4 regions of the Pseudorhodoplanes sp. genome follow, and region 2 is predicted to be linked to each of the others. Evidence: predicted binding sites of a transcription regulator. Region 2 holds the regulator's gene; each other region holds the start of a gene.
What was found. Region 2 encodes PhoB, which activates phosphate uptake and scavenging genes when phosphate is short. Its sites were predicted from a motif close to TGTCATNNANCTGTCAT; they were not measured.
Positions count from the first base shown of each region.

Region 1 (4,209 bases), on a different contig from region 2:
GGGCATCTCGCTCGGCTCGATCTTCATGGTCTATACGCAGACCTCGATCACCCGGGTGTTCTTCATCACCGCGGCGACCTTCGGCGCACTCAGCCTGTGGGGCTACACCACGCAGCGGGATATTTCCGGCTGGGGCTCGTTCCTGTTCATGGGCCTGATCGGCGTGATCCTTGCCTCGCTGGTGAACCTGATCTGGCCGAACGGCATGCTGCAGTTCGTGATTTCGGTCGTCGGCGTCCTGGTGTTCGCAGGCCTCACCGCCTACGACACCCAGCGCCTGAAGAACGAGTATGTCTACGGGCAGATGGAAGGCGAGGCACGGGAGCGGTCGGCCATCATGGGCGCGCTGTCGCTGTACCTCAACTTCATCAATCTCTTCACGCTGCTGCTGCAACTGCTCGGACAGCGCGAGGAATAGCGGCCCGTCGGCTGCGCCGACCGATACCACGTTACAAAGAGTTAAGGGGCCCGGACGATTCCGGGCCCTTTTTCGTTGCAAAGGCCAAGCGCCGCTGGAAACCGGGGCCAAGGTTCCTTATGTTCGCGGCGAGTGTGGCCGCCCGCCGGGTGGCCTGCCGGCCCGGCGGTATCCGGGCTTTTGAAAGGGTTTTCCCATGTCCGATTTCGATCGGAATGCCGCCGCCACCCGCGGTGGCTATGCGGACCGCACGGTCGCCTATGATGCCGGCCTGCGCGCGCACATGATCCGCGTCTACAACTACATGGCCTCGGCAGTCGCACTGACCGGTGTCGTGGCGTACCTCACCTTCCAGATGGTCGGCGGCAATTCCATCTCCGTCGTTGGCGGAAAGATCAGCGGGCTCACCCCGCTCGGTCAGTTCCTGTTCGGCGGCCCGTTCATGTGGGTGCTGATGCTGGCGCCGCTCGCGATGGTGCTGGTGCTGAGCTTCGGGATCCAGCGGCTGTCCGCCGGCACCGCGGCGCTGCTGTTCTATGTCTATGCCGGCATCCTCGGCGTGTCGCTGGCGACGATCTTCATCGTCTACACCGCGAACTCGATCGCCAACGTGTTCTTCATCTCGGCGGCGGCATTCGGTGCGCTCAGCCTGTATGGCTACACGACCAAGCGCGACCTCTCGCCGATCGGCTCGTTCCTGATCATGGGCTTGTTCGGGGTGATCATCGCCTCGCTGGTGAATATCTGGCTGAAGTCGGACGCGATGTCGTTCATCATCTCGATCGTCGGCGTGCTGGTGTTCGCCGGGCTGACCGCCTGGGACACCCAGAAGATCAAGGAGATGTACTCAGCCTCCGACGACGCGCAATCGGCCGGCCGCAAGGCCGTGATGGGCGCGCTGTCGCTCTATCTGGACTTCATCAACCTGTTCCTGATGCTGTTGCGCCTGTTCGGTGGCCGCCGCTAAGGCGGACAGCACAAACCGAAACGCAAAACGCCCCGGCTCCTGCCGGGGCGTTTTCGTTTTTGCTATGCTGACCTGAACCCGGTTCGACCTCCGCCGCAACCATGTCGCCGATCACAATCCGGCCGGTTCAACCGGACGATATCCAGGGCATCACCGCGATCTATGCGCATGCCGTCACGCACGGCACCGCGTCATTCGAGACCGAGCCGCCAAGCGAGTCCGAGATGGACCATCGCCGCAGGACGCTGGAAAACGGCGGCTTTCCGTATGTCGTCGCCGACATTGCCGGCCGGATCGCCGGCTATGCCTATGCCGGACCCTACCGGACGCGGATCGCCTATCGCTACACAGTCGAGGACAGCGTCTATATCCATCAGGATGCTCAGCGGAAGGGGATCGGCCGCATGCTGCTGACCGAGCTGCTGACCCGGGCCGAGGCGCGGGGTTTTCGTCAGATGATCGCGGTGATCGGCGATTCGGCGCAAACCGCCTCTATCGCGTTGCACCGTTCTCTCGGCTTCACAGCCGTCGGCACCTTCACCGATATCGGCTTCAAGCACGGTCGCTGGCTGGACTCGGTTCTAATGCAGCGCGCGCTGGGAGACGGTGCCAGCACGCCTCCCGTCACCCCGCAACCAGACTGAGCTTCTTGTCGAACACCCGCAGGACGCGGTCGAGTTCGTGCCCGCGCCGCATGATCAGCCCGGTGGCCGAGATCACGCTGAAAGCGCCCTGCCGGCGCGACAGCTTCGGGTTTTTCTCGATACGATAGATCGGAACTTCGGACGAGCGCCGGAACACCGAGAACACCGCGCGGTCCTTCATGAAATCGATGGCGTAATCGCGCCACTCACCGTCCGCGACCATGCGCCCGTACACCTGCAGGATCCGGTCGAGTTCGCGGCGGTCGAACCTGACCTCTGCGGGAGCCGATGCCGTCGCGCCGGGCACGCCCCCCGATCGCGCGCTGGGTTCGGTATCGCCCGTCAGACTCATGGGCGCCTCCTTCCTTCTGTGACAGGATGATGATTGCCGCTGGCGCGCGTGACCGCAAGACCCGCATCCGGAAGCCGGCGCGTGTCAGCGAATAAATTTGCGCAAGCCTTTCAATCGATGCGCTGAGAAGCCGCAGTCACGGCTTCGTGCAGGGAACCACAATAAGGCCCAAATTCGGTCCAGCGCCCGCCCCTAAGGATAGCGATCTTGGATACTCAAGACCCGATCCGGAACGAGCTCCGGATCCTCAGCCCCCCAGCCCCCCGGGGTTCCAACGGATCGGGTCGTTTGTATCGCGTACGTTTTGAGTACCGCGTACGGTTCAATCCCCAACGCTTCAAGGCCGGCTTCGCGCCGGCCTTTTTTTCGCGCTGCCTGCTGACAGATCGTTATTGCAGAGACGCCGTGGTCGCGCCGTGGACTCCACCCGGCGCATCGGGCTTGCCGGCCTGCACCAGGATCGCGACCGCATCGAATTTCCCCTTCGCGAGGATCTCGGACACGGATTTGGACAGGACCAGTTCTTCGCCCTTCCAGTCGCCGAGCTTGATCCAGCCACGCACGACATTGGTATAGGTCACGCTCTGCCCGCGGTTCTCACCGCGCCCGATATGCACGGCAACTGTCTTGGCCAGCGGACATAACCAGACTTCGCCGGACTGCCCCGGCTGACTTGCCGCCGGGATCGATACCTGAAGCTTGCCATCGGCAACGGTCGCCTTCACCGGCAGTTGCTGACGCTGTGCATTGGTGCGTGCCTGCTTGATGGCGCGCTCAATGGCACCCTTGTCGCTGCCAAGCACATGCGTGGTGCCGTTGATCACGACCTGCGGCGTATAGATCGCACGGTCGCCGCGTACGCCCGCATAACCGCGTTGCCGCTTGACGTGTCCCGGCAGCGCCAGCGTGTCCTTCCAGCCGAGATAGTCCCAATAATCCACGGACAGACTCATCGGCAGGATCGACGGATCCTGGGAGAGCTCGCTGAGCAACTTGTCGGCGGCAGGGCAGGAGGAGCATCCCTGGCTCGTAAACAGCTCGACCACCACCTTCGAGTCACCTGCGGCAACCGGCGTACCGGTCATCCAGGCCGCGCAAACGGCAACGACGACAGCAAGGGAATTGCGCTGGATCATGCTGACTTTCTGGTTTCTTGGCCGGCTTGTTCTTGGCCGCACGTGCCCCGCACTGGCAATTTGATGATGCGCCCACTTAACCGGCTGGGGCGCCATCCGCCACTCAATTTGGAGTGACATCGTTAAGGAGAAATTCCGTTGCCGGAACAGTGAATAGAGCGGTCCGGCGCCCGATGGCGCCGGACCTTGCCCGTCAGGCCGCGAGCTGCCGCAGCACGTATTGCAGAATGCCGCCGTTTTTGAAGTATTCGAGCTCGTCCAGCGTGTCGATGCGGCAAATCAGCGGCACGGTTTTCACACTGCCGTCAGCCATCTTAATTTCTGCGGTCACCTTCTGGCGCGGCCGCAAATCTTCAAGCCCGCGGATCGTGACGGTCTCGCTGCCCTTCAGTCCAAGCGTCTGCCATGACGTCCCCTCTTCGAACACGAGTGGGAGAACGCCCATGCCAACCAGATTGGACCGATGGATGCGCTCGAAGGACTGCGTGATCACCGCCCGGATGCCGAGCAGAACGGTGCCCTTCGCCGCCCAGTCACGCGAGGAACCGGTGCCATATTCCTTGCCGGCGAAGACAACGAGCGGGACCTTCTCCTGCTTGTAGCGCATGGCGGCGTCGTAGATCGGCATCTGCTCGCCGTCGGGATAATGAATCGTCACGCCGCCTTCGACACCCGGCACCATCTGGTTCTTG
Region 1 is NZ_JCABZI010000006.1:41,063-45,271, reverse strand. Features, by position in the region: gene AC5I5I_RS10625 (Bax inhibitor-1/YccA family protein) at 1-418, shown strand, start outside; gene AC5I5I_RS10620 (Bax inhibitor-1/YccA family protein) at 615-1,385, shown strand; gene AC5I5I_RS10615 (GNAT family N-acetyltransferase) at 1,487-2,029, shown strand; gene AC5I5I_RS10610 (DUF2794 domain-containing protein) at 2,010-2,381, opposite strand; gene AC5I5I_RS10605 (DUF1223 domain-containing protein) at 2,771-3,517, opposite strand; gene acnA (aconitate hydratase AcnA) at 3,711-4,209, opposite strand, start outside.
Region 1: a site for PhoB is predicted at 2,400-2,416, ahead of AC5I5I_RS10610 (DUF2794 domain-containing protein). Genes of this name have one in related genera too.

Region 2 (4,209 bases):
ATCTCCTGTCCGGTCAGCGTGATGACATCGCCGCCGAGCTGCTTCATTCCGACCTCGAACGAAATGCGCGTGCGGGTCGAGGGCTTGTCGAAAATCATCGCCATCGTCTGACCGGCGAGCGGACGCTTGCGCCGGCCGCGCGCCTTCTTCATCGCGCGTGCGTCCGCGATGATTGCGCGCAGGTCGGCGGGCCGGATGTCGATCAGGTCGATGAAATGGCGGACGCTGCGCCGGGCGTTGCTCTTTGCCATCAGACTGGAGCCGGGCTGACGGGCTTGGCCGCATGCGCAAGCTTTTCGCAGGCGCGTTCGATCATCGCGATGCCGTCGGCGACGCCGGCCTCGTCAAGGATCAGTGGCGGCAACAACCGCACGACGTTGTCGCCGGCCGCGATCGCCAGCATCTTTTCGTTGCGGAGCGCCGTGACCATGTCGCCATTCGGCACGACGCAGACCAGACCAAGCAGCAGCCCCTCGCCGCGCACATCGGCAATCACCGACGGAAAGCGATCCTTCAACTCGGCAAGCCGCTGCTTCAAGAGAAGCGACATCTTGCGGGTATTCTCGAGGAAGCCGGGCGCCAGCACCACGTCCAGCACCGCATTGCCGACGCGCGTCGCCAGCGGATTGCCGCCGAAGGTCGAGCCATGGGTGCCGGCGGTCATGCCCTGGCCGGCTTCCGCAGTCGCAAGGCAGGCGCCGATCGGAAAGCCGCCGCCGAGCGCCTTGGCCAGCGCCATGATGTCGGGCGCGATCCCCGCGTGCATGTATCCGAACAATTCGCCGGTGCGGCCGATGCCGGTTTGCACCTCGTCGAACACCAGCATCAGGCCGTGCTCGTCACACAGCTTGCGCAGTTGGCGCAGGAATTCCGGCGGCACCACGCGCACACCGCCCTCGCCCTGGATCGGCTCGATCAGGATCGCGGCGGTGGTGTCGGAGATCGCCTTCTTCGTCGCTTCGAGATCGGCGAACGGCACCTGGATGAAGCCGCCGGCCACAGGGCCGAAGCCTTCGAGATATTTCGGCTGCCCGCCGGCAGCGAGCGTCGCCAGCGTGCGGCCGTGGAAGGCGCCTTCATAGGTAATGATGTCGACGCGCTCGGGATGACCGGAGACGGCGTGATATTTGCGCGCGGTCTTGATCGCACATTCCATCGCCTCGGCGCCGGAATTGCAGAAGAAGACGAGGTCCGCGAAGCTTGCGGCGCACAGCCGCTGTGCCAGGCGCTCCGCTTCCGGAATCCGGAACAGGTTGGAGACGTGCCAGACTTTCTGCGCCTGGTCGGTCAGCGCCTCGACCAGCACCGGATGCGCGTGACCCAGCACGTTGACCGCAACGCCCGATCCGAAGTCGAGATAGCGCTCGCCATTGGTCGCGGTCAGCCAGGCGCCCTCGCCCCGCTCGAAGGCAAGGTCGGCGCGGTTATAAGTCGGCAGAAGATTGGAGACCACGGCAGAACATCCGGCAGAAACTGGACCGGCAATGTCAGAGCATCAGCAGACAATGCCGGAGCCTAAACGAAATGTGCCGCCCCCGCGGGCGGCACTGCAACCGGCATTCTAGGGGCGGGCCGTAGGCTGTCAACCGAACCGCCCGGCCACGCGATGCCGCAGCGCTTCGAATAAGGCGGGGAAAACCTTGCGCTCTCCACAGCGACGATGGGTGCGCAGGGGGGGCGGACTCTTGCGGGCGAGTCCAGCGATTGTGTAGTGTCGCCCCTGTCAGATACGACATCTCGTGCGGCGGACAGGCAAGTAAGTACATCTGCGTGTGTGGCGTCCCGCTGGCAGCCTCAGGCTGTCCGGCGACGGGAAAGGATTCTGCGGACGGTATTCCCCTCCGCGGGGCAACAAGGAGAAACCCATGACGTGGACCGACGAACGGGTCGAGCAGCTCAAGAAGCTCTGGTCCGACGGCCTCTCGGCCTCCCAGATCGCGGCCGAACTGGGCGGGATCACCCGCAACGCGGTCATCGGCAAGGTGCATCGTCTGGGGCTCTCCGGCCGCACCAAGGCGCCGTCGTCCAGCGCGCCGCGGCAGCGAAAGCCGAGGGCGACCCATATGTTACGGGTGTCTCGTCCCGCCGTTCGCGGCAATACCGCGCTGGCCCAGGCCTTCGCCTATGACTACGAGATGGACGTCGAACCGGCCCAGGTCGAGAATGTCGTGCCGATCGGACAGCGCCGCACGCTTCTGGAACTGAACGAGCAGACCTGCAAATGGCCGATCGGCGACCCGGCGACGTCGGAATTCTATTTCTGCGGCGGTCCGTCCGTTAATGGTCTGCCCTATTGCGCCTACCACTCGCGTATCGCTTATCAGCCGCCGGCGGCGCGGCGGGACAAGCGCTCGGCAGGCGGGCGCTGACGCGCTCGCGCAGGGCGCCGCGGCGACCGGATCGACCAGACCAAGTCGGACAAGGTCAGATCAGGTGAGGTCCGCGCGCCCGAAGCGATCGTCGATCGCATAACCGGAGCCGCGCACGGTGCGGATCGGATCCCCGTCGCGGCCACGGTTGAGAGCCTTGCGCAGCCGCCCGACATGCACATCGACGGTACGCTCGTCGATATAGACCTCACTGCCCCACACGCCATCGAGCAATTGTTCCCGGGTAAACACGCGGCCGGGGCGCTCCATCAGAAATTCCAGAAGCCGGAACTCGGTCGGCCCGAGCTCTACGTCGCGGCCGGCGCGGGAGACCCGCTTCTTGACGCGATCGAGTTCGATTTCGCCCAGCGTCAACACGTCGGCCAGCCGCTCCGGCCGGGATCGCCGCAGCAGCGCCCGGATCCGTGCCACCAGTTCCGGGACCGAGAACGGCTTGACGATATAATCGTCGGCGCCGGTCGAAAGCCCGCGCACGCGCTCGCTCTCCTCGCCGCGCGCGGTCAGCATGATGATCGGCAGCGACTTGGTCTCGGGCCGCGCCCGCAGCCGCCGGCAGAGTTCGATGCCGGACAGTCCGGGCAACATCCAGTCGAGCACGACGAGATCGGGCGTGCTCTCGCGCAGCCTGGTATCGGCATCGTCACCGCGCGCGACGGTCTCGACGTCGTATCCTTCGGTCTCGAGGTTGTATCGCAGCAGCAGCGACAACGGCTCCTCGTCCTCAACGATCAGGATGCGCGCGGTCTGAGCGTTCATGTCGCTGCTTCCGTTCATCCCTGCGCCGCCTGCGCCGCCAATGGCGCAAAGCTGGTGGTATCGGCCTTCGGGCGTTCGGAAGTGATCGGCTCGCCCTTGATCATGTAATAGACGGTCTCGGCGATGTTGGTGGCATGGTCGCCCATCCGCTCGATATTTTTTGCCGAGAACAGGAGATGGATACAGAACGTGATGTTGCGCGGGTCTTCCATCATGTAGGTGAGCAATTCGCGGAACAGCGAGACGCACATGGCGTCGATTTCCTCGTCACGCTTCCACACATCCATGGCCTCGTCGACGTCGCGGGCGGCATAGGCGTCCAGCACGCGTTTGAGCTGGGTCAACACCAGAGACCCCATATGGTCGACGCCGCGGATGAGCTTCAGCGACGGATATTCACCCTCGAGGTCGAGTGCGCGCTTGCCGATATTCTTGGCGAGATCGCCGATGCGTTCGATTTCGTTGGCGACCCGCAAGGCGCTCACCACTTCACGAAGGTCGATGGCCATCGGCTGGCGGCGCGCAATCGTCAGGATCGCGCGCTCCTCGATCTCCCGCTGCAGCGCGTCGATCTGGGCATCGGCTGCGATCAGCTTGTTTGCGAGATCGATGTCGCGGCGGGTCAGCGCCTGCACTGCGTCCGCGATCTCCTTCTCGGCAAGGCCGCCCATTTCCGCAACCATGCGGTTGAGCTCCTGCAGATCGACGTCGAACGCCTTGGCGATGTGGTCAGCCATTGTCTTGGTCCTTGTCTGCAGCCGGTCAGCCGAAGCGGCCGGTGATGTAATCCTGGGTGCGGCGATCGCCCGGCGTCGTGAAGACGGTCTCGGTCGGGCCCTCCTCGACAAGAATGCCGAGATGGAAAAACGCGGTCCGCTGCGACACGCGGGCTGCCTGCTGCATCGAGTGCGTCACGATGATGATGGTGAAATTCCGCCGCAACTCATCGATCAGTTCCTCGATGCGAGCGGTCGCGATCGGATCGAGCGCGGAGCATGGTTCGTCCATCAGAATCACTTCAGGACCGACCGCAATCGCCCGCGCGATGCACAGCCGCTGCTGC
Region 2 is NZ_JCABZI010000013.1:200,885-205,093, reverse strand. Features, by position in the region: gene argF (ornithine carbamoyltransferase) at 1-251, opposite strand, end outside; gene AC5I5I_RS19290 (aspartate aminotransferase family protein) at 251-1,453, opposite strand; gene AC5I5I_RS19285 (GcrA family cell cycle regulator) at 1,866-2,369, shown strand; gene phoB (phosphate regulon transcriptional regulator PhoB) at 2,430-3,146, opposite strand; gene phoU (phosphate signaling complex protein PhoU) at 3,161-3,883, opposite strand; gene pstB (phosphate ABC transporter ATP-binding protein PstB) at 3,909-4,209, opposite strand, start outside.

Region 3 (4,209 bases), on a different contig from region 2:
ACGAACTGGGGCTCACCTACCCGCAATATGTGACGCTTGTTGCGCTGAACGACGAAGCCGATCAGACCGTCGGTCAGCTCGGCGAAAAGCTGTTCCTTGAATCGAGCACGCTGACGCCATTGCTGAAGCGGCTTGAGGCGATGGGCTATGTCACGCGCAAACGCGATAGCGAGGACGAGCGCCAGGTTCGCGTCAGCCTCACGTCCAAGGGCAAGACGATTTTCGAGAAGGCATTCTGTGGCCGCGAAACCGTGATCGACGCGACCGGGCTCGATCCGGAATCGTTCGCGCGCCTGCAGCGCGATCTGATCAAGCTGCGCGACAATCTGCTGGCATGGTCGAAGACTTAGCGGCCGGCCGCAGCCTTTGCGTGGCGAACCGCGGTCAGCCCTGAGTCACGCCGGCCAGCAAATCTTCGCCGACACTCGACACCAGCGCGGGCCGACCCACAATCAGCGGATCCGCGGTCCCGATCCGTGTCAGATCGCGATTGTCATAAGGAATGCGGCCCAGAACGAAGCGCATCGCGTTCAGGCGCGCGCGCTTCTTGCAATCGCTCTTGATGACGGTCCATGGCGCGTCCGACGTGTCGGTATGCAGGAACATGGCTTCCTTCGCGCGCGTATAATCGTCCCAGCGATCGAGCGATTCCAGATCGATCGGGCTGAGCTTCCACTGCTTGAGCGGATGCAGATTGCGCTCCTTGAACCGACGACGCTGCTCGGCGCGCCCGACCGAAAACCACATCTTGAAAAGATGCACGCCGCTGCGCACGAGCTGCCGCTCGAATTCCGGCGTCTGCCTCAGAAACTCGTCATATTCCGCGGGCGTGCAGAAGCCCATGACGCGCTCCACACCGGCGCGGTTGTACCAGGAGCGATCGAATAGCACGATTTCGCCGCGCGTCGGCAAGTGCTGCACATAGCGCTGGAAGAACCATTGCCCTCGCTCGGTCTCGCTCGGTTTTTCCAGAGCCACGACGCGCGCACCGCGTGGATTGAGATGCTCCATGAACCGCTTGATCGCGCCGCCCTTGCCGGCCGCATCGCGTCCCTCGAACAGAATGACGATGCGCGCTCCGGTCGCCTTCACCCAAGCCTGCAGCTTCAGAAGCTCGACCTGAAGATCGTATTTCTGGCGTTCGTACGACTTCCGCGACATCAGGTTTTTGTACGGATAGGCGCCGCTGCGCCAGCCGGCAGACAACTCGGTGTCGGGATCTAGCCTGTCGGTGCCGCCGGCTTCGGCCGCACCGGTCAGCAGCTTGCGCAACGCACGGCGCTCGTCGGGCGACGCGCCATCCATCAGGGTGCGCAATTGTGCGATCAGGCCGGATGGCGGTGCGGTCCTGGCGTGCTGCTCCAGCAACTCCTTGAGTGTCGCGGCCTGAACAATCCGCTGTCTCACGACCTTGCGGGTGACAATCTCGTTCTTGATGTTGGCTGGATTGAGCGTGGCGACTGTGTCACCCTCACTGACGCGGCGCGCATTCCGCTTGGCTTTGCCGTTTCCGCGGCCACGCGACACCGGCGTTCGAACCCCGATCGATTCCGCCATTGCAGACTCCGCCGTTGCGACACACGATCCGTCACAAAAGCTTCATATTGCGCCCGGGAGCCGAACGGTTGACCCAAATCAAACCGCGGTACGGATCGGACGGGATGGAGACGTGCTCCCGGCAATGCCGCCTTGCATCGCCGAACCAAGGCAGCTCTGTCGGTCAACTAGCTGCCGAGATACTTCAACGCGACCGCCGAGATGACGATAATGATGGCAACGGCGGCCAGGGAGATTCCGGGCCCGTGATCGACGCTTCGATACTTCATTTTCAAAAACAACGTACGGGGAGGTTCAGCAAGCAGAGACGTTGGCGGTCTCGCGCAGGACTTCCCTTGGGAGGAAGCGGCGGCCGCCGCCGATGCGAGGAACATGATCCCATCGCCGGACGGGACACAACCGCCCAGCGCGAACGCCTGGCAGTCTTCCACACGAAAGTCGGCGATCCGAGCGCTCATGGCGCGCCATCTTCACGCGATGCGTGCAATACCCCACAAACGCATCCTTGATAAGGTCTCTGCGAGCAGCAAACCAGCGACAGGCCCCGCATGAGCACCCTGCACATCCGGCCAATGCGGCCCGACGAGATATCGATCGCGATCGGCTGGGCCGCCACCGAGGGCTGGAATCCCGGCCTGAACGATGCCGCGTGCTTCGCTGCCGTGGATCCGGACGGATTTCTGATCGGCGAGATCGACGGCGCACCGGCAGCAACCATTTCCTGCGTGAATTACGACGCGCACTTTTCCTTTCTCGGCTTCTACATCGTGCGACCGGATTTACGTGGCCGCGGCTTCGGGCTGCAAATCTGGAACGCGGCGATCGCCCATGCCGGCGCGCGCATCATCGGACTTGATGGCGTGGTCGCGCAGCAGCGCAACTACGAGCGATCCGGCTTCGTCCACGCCTATGCCAATGTCCGCTACGGCGGCATTGTTGCCAAGCCGCAAGCACCGCGCGGCGATGTCGTTGATCTGACCACGGTGCCATTGGGGCAGATCGAGGCGAGCGACGCGATGGTTTTCCCTGCCCCGCGCTCCGCGTTTTTGCGCCGCTGGGTCGGTGCGCCAGGACATACCGGACGCGCCTTGCTGCGCGATGGGGAATTGACGGCCTGGGGCGTGATCCGCCCCTGCCGGTCCGGCCACAAGATCGGGCCGCTGGTCGCGGTCGACCGCAACGCGGCGGAAGCCGTACTCGCCGCACTGCTCGACGCCATCGGCGGCGGCGAAGTGTTTCTTGATGTACCGGCCGTCAATGCGGACGCGACCGCATTGGCAAAGGAACTGGGTCTCGCCCCGGTCTTCGAAACCGCGCGCATGTATACCGCTCCGGTCTCGATACCACGGCTCGAACGCGTGTTCGGGGTCACTACATTCGAGCTGGGCTAGCGCCGCAGCCGCGCCATGCGGCGTTCGGCCTCGGATGCGGTCCGAATTCGCGCGGAACCCTGCAAGGAACAGCATCGTTGGCTCCCGTTGGGGCAGGCAGAGGCCGTCCTGACGACGGAGACAGTCTATGATCAATGCCAGCGTCGTATTGTTTGCCACCCTGTCCATCGCAGCCACCGGGGTGCTGTGGCCGGCCGTCGCGTCGGCGCAAGGCGAGATTCCCGCTCAGTCCACCGGACAGGAACCGAAACTGCCCGAGCCGAACGAAGGCCTTATTCCCACAATCAACTGGGCGCGGGCGGAACCGTGGCCAAACGGCGCGATGCCGAAGGCCGCCGCCGGACTGTCGGTGAAGGCGTTTGCCCGCGATCTCAAACATCCGCGCTGGATCTACGTGCTTCCGAACGGCGACGTGTTGGTGGCCGAAGCCGCCAGCCTGCCGTCGCCGTCATGGAGTCCGCGAGCGCTGGTTCAGAACTGGGTGATGCGGCGCGCCGGTTCGATCGTCGAAAACGCCAATCGCATTTCGCTGCTGCGCGACACCAACGGCGACGGCGTTGCCGACGAGCGCCATGTATTTCTGGAAGGTTTGCGTCAGCCGTTCGGGATGGCGCTGATCGGCGACCAGTTCTACGTCGCCAATACCGACAGCGTGGTGCGCTACCCCTACAAGGAGGGCGAGACGTCGATCACGGCGGAAGGCACCAAGCTCGTCGATATCCCGGTGGGTCATCACTGGACCCGCAACATCATGCCGTCCGCCGACAATACGAAGCTTTTCATCACCGTCGGCTCGGGCAGCAATATCGGTGAGAAGGGCATGGAGATCGAACAGGCCCGCGCGACCATCTGGGAGCTCGATCTCGCATCCGGCAAGCATCGCATCTTCGCGTCCGGCCTGCGCAATGCCAACGGCATGGCGATCGAACCCGAAACCGGCGCGCTGTGGACGTCAGTCAACGAGCGCGACGAAATCGGCGACGACGTGCCGCCGGATTATCTGACATCGGTGCAGGACGGTGGCTTCTATGGCTGGCCCTACAGCTATTGGGGCAAAATCGTCGACGAGCGTGTGCAGCCGCAGCGCCCGGATCTGGTCGCGCAATCGATCACGCCGGACTACGCGCTGGGCGGGCATACATCGGCGATCGGACTGGCTTGGTATGGCGGCGATGCGCTGCCGCAGCCGTTCCGCAACGGCATGTTCGTCGGACTGCACGGCTCTTGGAATCGCTCCGACCTGAGCGGCTATCGCGTGGTG
Region 3 is NZ_JCABZI010000001.1:637,293-641,501, forward strand. Features, by position in the region: gene AC5I5I_RS03060 (MarR family winged helix-turn-helix transcriptional regulator) at 1-350, shown strand, start outside; gene ppk2 (polyphosphate kinase 2) at 385-1,557, opposite strand; gene AC5I5I_RS03070 (hypothetical protein) at 1,725-2,015, opposite strand; gene AC5I5I_RS03075 (GNAT family N-acetyltransferase) at 2,106-2,948, shown strand; gene AC5I5I_RS03080 (PQQ-dependent sugar dehydrogenase) at 3,076-4,209, shown strand, end outside.
Region 3: a site for PhoB is predicted at 1,587-1,603, ahead of ppk2 (polyphosphate kinase 2). Genes of this name have one in related genera too.

Region 4 (4,209 bases), 170 kb from region 2:
CAAGATCCTGCCACGGCGTGGTGCGACGCCATTCCGGAAGCCCTGCGCTGTCGCGGGTGACCGGCATTACTGGATCGCCTTGCGAATGAGGCCGGAAGAATACTCGCAGGCCATCACGATCGCGATGATGATGATCAGGATGGCGGCCGCGGTGTCGTATTCGTAACGGCTGAGCGAGGTGTTGAGCGTGGCGCCGATGCCGCCTGCACCGACGATGCCGACCACCGCGGATTCGCGGAAGTTGATGTCGATGCGATAGAGCGACAGTCCGATCAGCCGCGGCATGACCTGCGGCTGCACCGCATAATTGACGACTTGCGCCCAGGACGCGCCCGTGGCGCGAATCGCTTCGGCCTGCGATGGGTCAATGTCCTCGATATCCTCCGCCAGGAGCTTGGCCAGAAAACCGATGGTCGCGAATGAGAGCGTCAGAAATCCGGCGAATGGCCCGAATCCCACCATCGCAACGAACAGGATCGCGATGATGACTTCCTGGAAGCTGCGCGAGACCGCGATGATTGCGCGGCATGCGAGATAGACCGGCATAGGCGACAGGTTGCGCGCCGCCCCGATTCCGATCGGGATCGAGATCAGGATGCCGGCCACCGTGGACGTCACGGTCATGGTCAGGCTTTCCTGCATCCCTTGGGCAATGTCGCTCCAACGGCTGGTGAAATTCGGCTGGAGGAAACCTGACAGAAGACGCGCCCCGCGCACCGCGCCTTCCGACAGCCGCGCCCAGTTCACATCGATCGCGCCAATCGAGATAACGACATACAGCAATGCACCGCCATAGATCGCCCAGCGCAACACGCCATTGGCGATGAATGGCGGCTTCCGCCAGACCGACGGATAACGCGCCGCATTTGTGAGATCGGTCATCGCCACTCAGACCGCGACGGGCAGCTTGACGGACACGGGACCGACGTCGTCATCCTCATCCTGCGCCGCGGTCGCGGTCCAGTCCTCCTCGCCGTAGATCGTGGTGAGAACGTCCGGCGTCAGTCCATCCGCCGGACCGTCATAGACGATGGAGCCTGAGCGGAGGCCGACGATGCGCGGCAGGAACATCTGCGCCAGCGCCACGTCGTGAATGTTGACCACCGCGGCGAGATTGCGTTCGGCGCAAATTTCGCCGATCAGCCGCATGATCTGGCGCGAGGTTTTGGGATCGAGGCTCGCGGTCGGCTCGTCGATCAGCAGCAGTTCGGGATCCTGCTGCAGCGCGCGCGCAATCCCGACGCGCTGGCGCTGGCCGCCGGACAGAGCATCCGCACGTTTGTCGACATGGTCAAGCAGACCAACGCGATCCAGCGTCGCGAACGCGTTGCGCACATCCTGCGGCGGATAGCGGCGCAGGAAACTCCGCCAGAACGGCACGTATCCGAGCCGCCCCGAGAGCACGTTTTCCATAACCGTGAGGCGTTCGACCAGCGCGAATTCCTGGAAGATCATGCCCATGCGGCGGCGCATTCTGCGAAGTTCTGCCCGACCGAGGCCAGTGATCTGCCGTTCGCCGAGAAAGATCTGGCCGTTCGTCGGTTCGACCAGCCGGTTGATGCAGCGGATGAGCGTCGACTTGCCCGCACCGGAGGGGCCAATCAGACCGATCACCTGACCGGCCGGAACCACCAGATCGACGCCCTTCAGCGCCATGTCACCGGTCTTGTAGCGTTTGACCAGCCCCTCGATGCGCAGCATGAGCTTCAACTAGCCCTTGCAGTCGTATTTCACGCCGACCGCCTCGTCGCTCTCGCGGATCGGCAGCCAATGCTCCTTGTAGGTGATCGGGAGGAATTTCTGCATCGGCGGCGTCGTGGACGCGAATTCCTTGGCAAGCTCGGAGCCCTCCCACGGGTAGGTAAAGAAGGCTTCCTTCACCTTGGCCGCAAGCTCGGGCTTGAGGTTATAGGCCATGCCGTAACCGGTGGTGGGATAGGTCTTCGACTTGTAAATGGTGACGATCTGATCCTTCTTCACCACGCCGCGATCGATGATGCGGTGCATGACCTCGTTCGCCACAGCCGCAGCGGGATAGTCCTTGTTCGCTACGCCAATTACAGAATTGTCGTGCTTGCCGGAAAACACCGGCTCATAGTCCTTGCCGGCTTCCAGGCCATAGGTGTTCTTCAGCAAGGCCGACGGCACGCGGAACCCGGAATTCGACGTCTGCGCCGTGAAGGCCATCTTCTTGCCCTTGATGTCTTCCATCTTGGTCACACCGCTGCCGGGAAAGGTGATGACCTCCATCTCGTACCCGTATTGGCCGTCTTTCGACGCCATCAGCGTGAACGGCACGAAACCCGCGCAATTGACCGCAAGCGGAACCGCACCGCTGTTGAATCCCGCAACATGCAGACGGCCGGCGCGCATGGCCTCGAGTTGCGCAGCATTGGACTGGACCGGAAAAAACTGAACGCGCTTGCCGGTGGTCTTCTCGAGATGCTTGATGAAGCCGTCCCAGACCTTGGCATACATCGCCGGATCCTCGACCGGCGTGTAGGAGAATACCAGCACCGACGGATCGACCCATTGTTTCGGGTCTTTCGGCGCGTCGGCAACCATGTCGCCGTCGGCATCGGTAAAGCGCTGATCCATGGCAGAGACGGATGCCGGCATGGCCGCCAGCATCAATGCGGCGACGATGCCGCCGAGAATACGGAAACGCATGGTTTGACCTCCCATCGCTGAGCCGCTCGGCGGAACCGAGGTTACGCCCGAAGCGGTCCCCGCCAGCCTGAATGAACGTGCTCAGCTAGGTACCGATCATTACAGATTTGTGACACGCCGCAAGAGCCCGATTCCATCTTGAAACCGCGATTGCGTCGTGCCAGCCCGGCCCCTTGCCGTCAGCCTTTGCAATCGTATTTGACGCCCATCGCACCATCGATGTCGCGCACCACCTGCCAGTGGTCCTTGTAGGTAATCGGCATGAATTTCTGCTGCGGCGGCTCGGAACTCTCGAACTCCTTCAGCAAGTCGGATCCGTCCCATTTGAAGCTGAAGAAGGCCTCCTTCACCTTGGCGGCCAGTTCCGGCTTCAGGTTGTAGACATAGCCGTAGCCCGTGGTCGGAAAAGTCTGCGACTTGTAGATGGTGACGATCTGATCCTTATTGACCACGCCCCGCGCCATCATGCGATTCATGACGGAGTTGGCGACGGCCGCGGCCGGATAATCCCTGTTCGCGACACCGACGATCGAATTGTCGTGCTTGCCGGAAAACACCGGCTCGTAGTCCTTGCCGGCCTCGAGCCCGAATTTTTCCTTCAGCAACGCCGACGGCGCCTTGAAGCCGGAATTCGAGGTCTGTGAAGTGAAGGCCATCTTCTTGCCCTTGATGTCCTCGACCTTGCGCACGCCGCTGCCGGCAAAGGTGATGATCTCCATCTCATAGCCATAGGCGTTGTCGCGCGACGCCATCATCGCGAACGGCACGAAGCCCGCGCAATTCACCGCCAGCGGATTCGACCCGGTATTGAACCCGGAAACATGCAGGCGACCGGCGCGCATCGCCTCGAGTTGCGCGGCGTTGGACTGAACCGGGAAGAACTGCACCTTCTTGCCGGTCACGGTCTCGAGATGCTTGACGAAGCCGTCCCAGACCTTGGCGTAGACCGCGGGGTCTTCGACCGGCGTGTAGGAGAACACCAGAACCGGCGGATCGACGAAGTGTTTCGGGTCCTTCGGTGCGTCGGCGACAAGATCGCCATCGGCATCGGTAAAGCGCTTGTCGAGCGCGTGAGCAGGAGCCGCAGCGGCGGCAGCAAGACTTGTGACGATTGCAACCGTGGCAAGGATTATGGAGCGCATGGATCACGACCCTCCAAGGAGCGAGGACGAGGCTAGCACTCAGCTAGGGTTGCGCAATGACAGCCATGTGACGGGGTTCACCGAACCGGCATCAGCCTTTCGCCAGACGTGACACCGTGCTGCGGTATTTTTGTGCAATCGCATCCCGTGCGTGATGGCGCCCTTCGCGAACCACGACTTTGCCGCCCGCGAGCACGGTTTGGATCAGATCGCGGCCTGCAGAAAAGATCAGGATGTCGATAACCATGTCGTCGCTCGACGCACCCGCGAGATCGGGGTGATCCGCATCCAGCACCACGATGTCCGCGCGATGTCCCGCCGCCAGCGCGCCGATCGGCTGCGCCAGCGCCTGTGCACCGCCCGTCAACGCCCGCGTGTATAGCGAGCGGCCGGTCGA
Region 4 is NZ_JCABZI010000013.1:34,331-38,539, reverse strand. Features, by position in the region: gene phnE (phosphonate ABC transporter, permease protein PhnE) at 1-67, opposite strand, end outside; gene phnE (phosphonate ABC transporter, permease protein PhnE) at 67-882, opposite strand; gene phnC (phosphonate ABC transporter ATP-binding protein) at 889-1,701, opposite strand; gene phnD (phosphate/phosphite/phosphonate ABC transporter substrate-binding protein) at 1,711-2,670, opposite strand; gene phnD (phosphate/phosphite/phosphonate ABC transporter substrate-binding protein) at 2,850-3,812, opposite strand; gene AC5I5I_RS18490 (formimidoylglutamate deiminase) at 3,904-4,209, opposite strand, start outside.
Region 4: a site for PhoB is predicted at 2,769-2,785, ahead of phnD (phosphate/phosphite/phosphonate ABC transporter substrate-binding protein). Genes of this name have one in related genera too.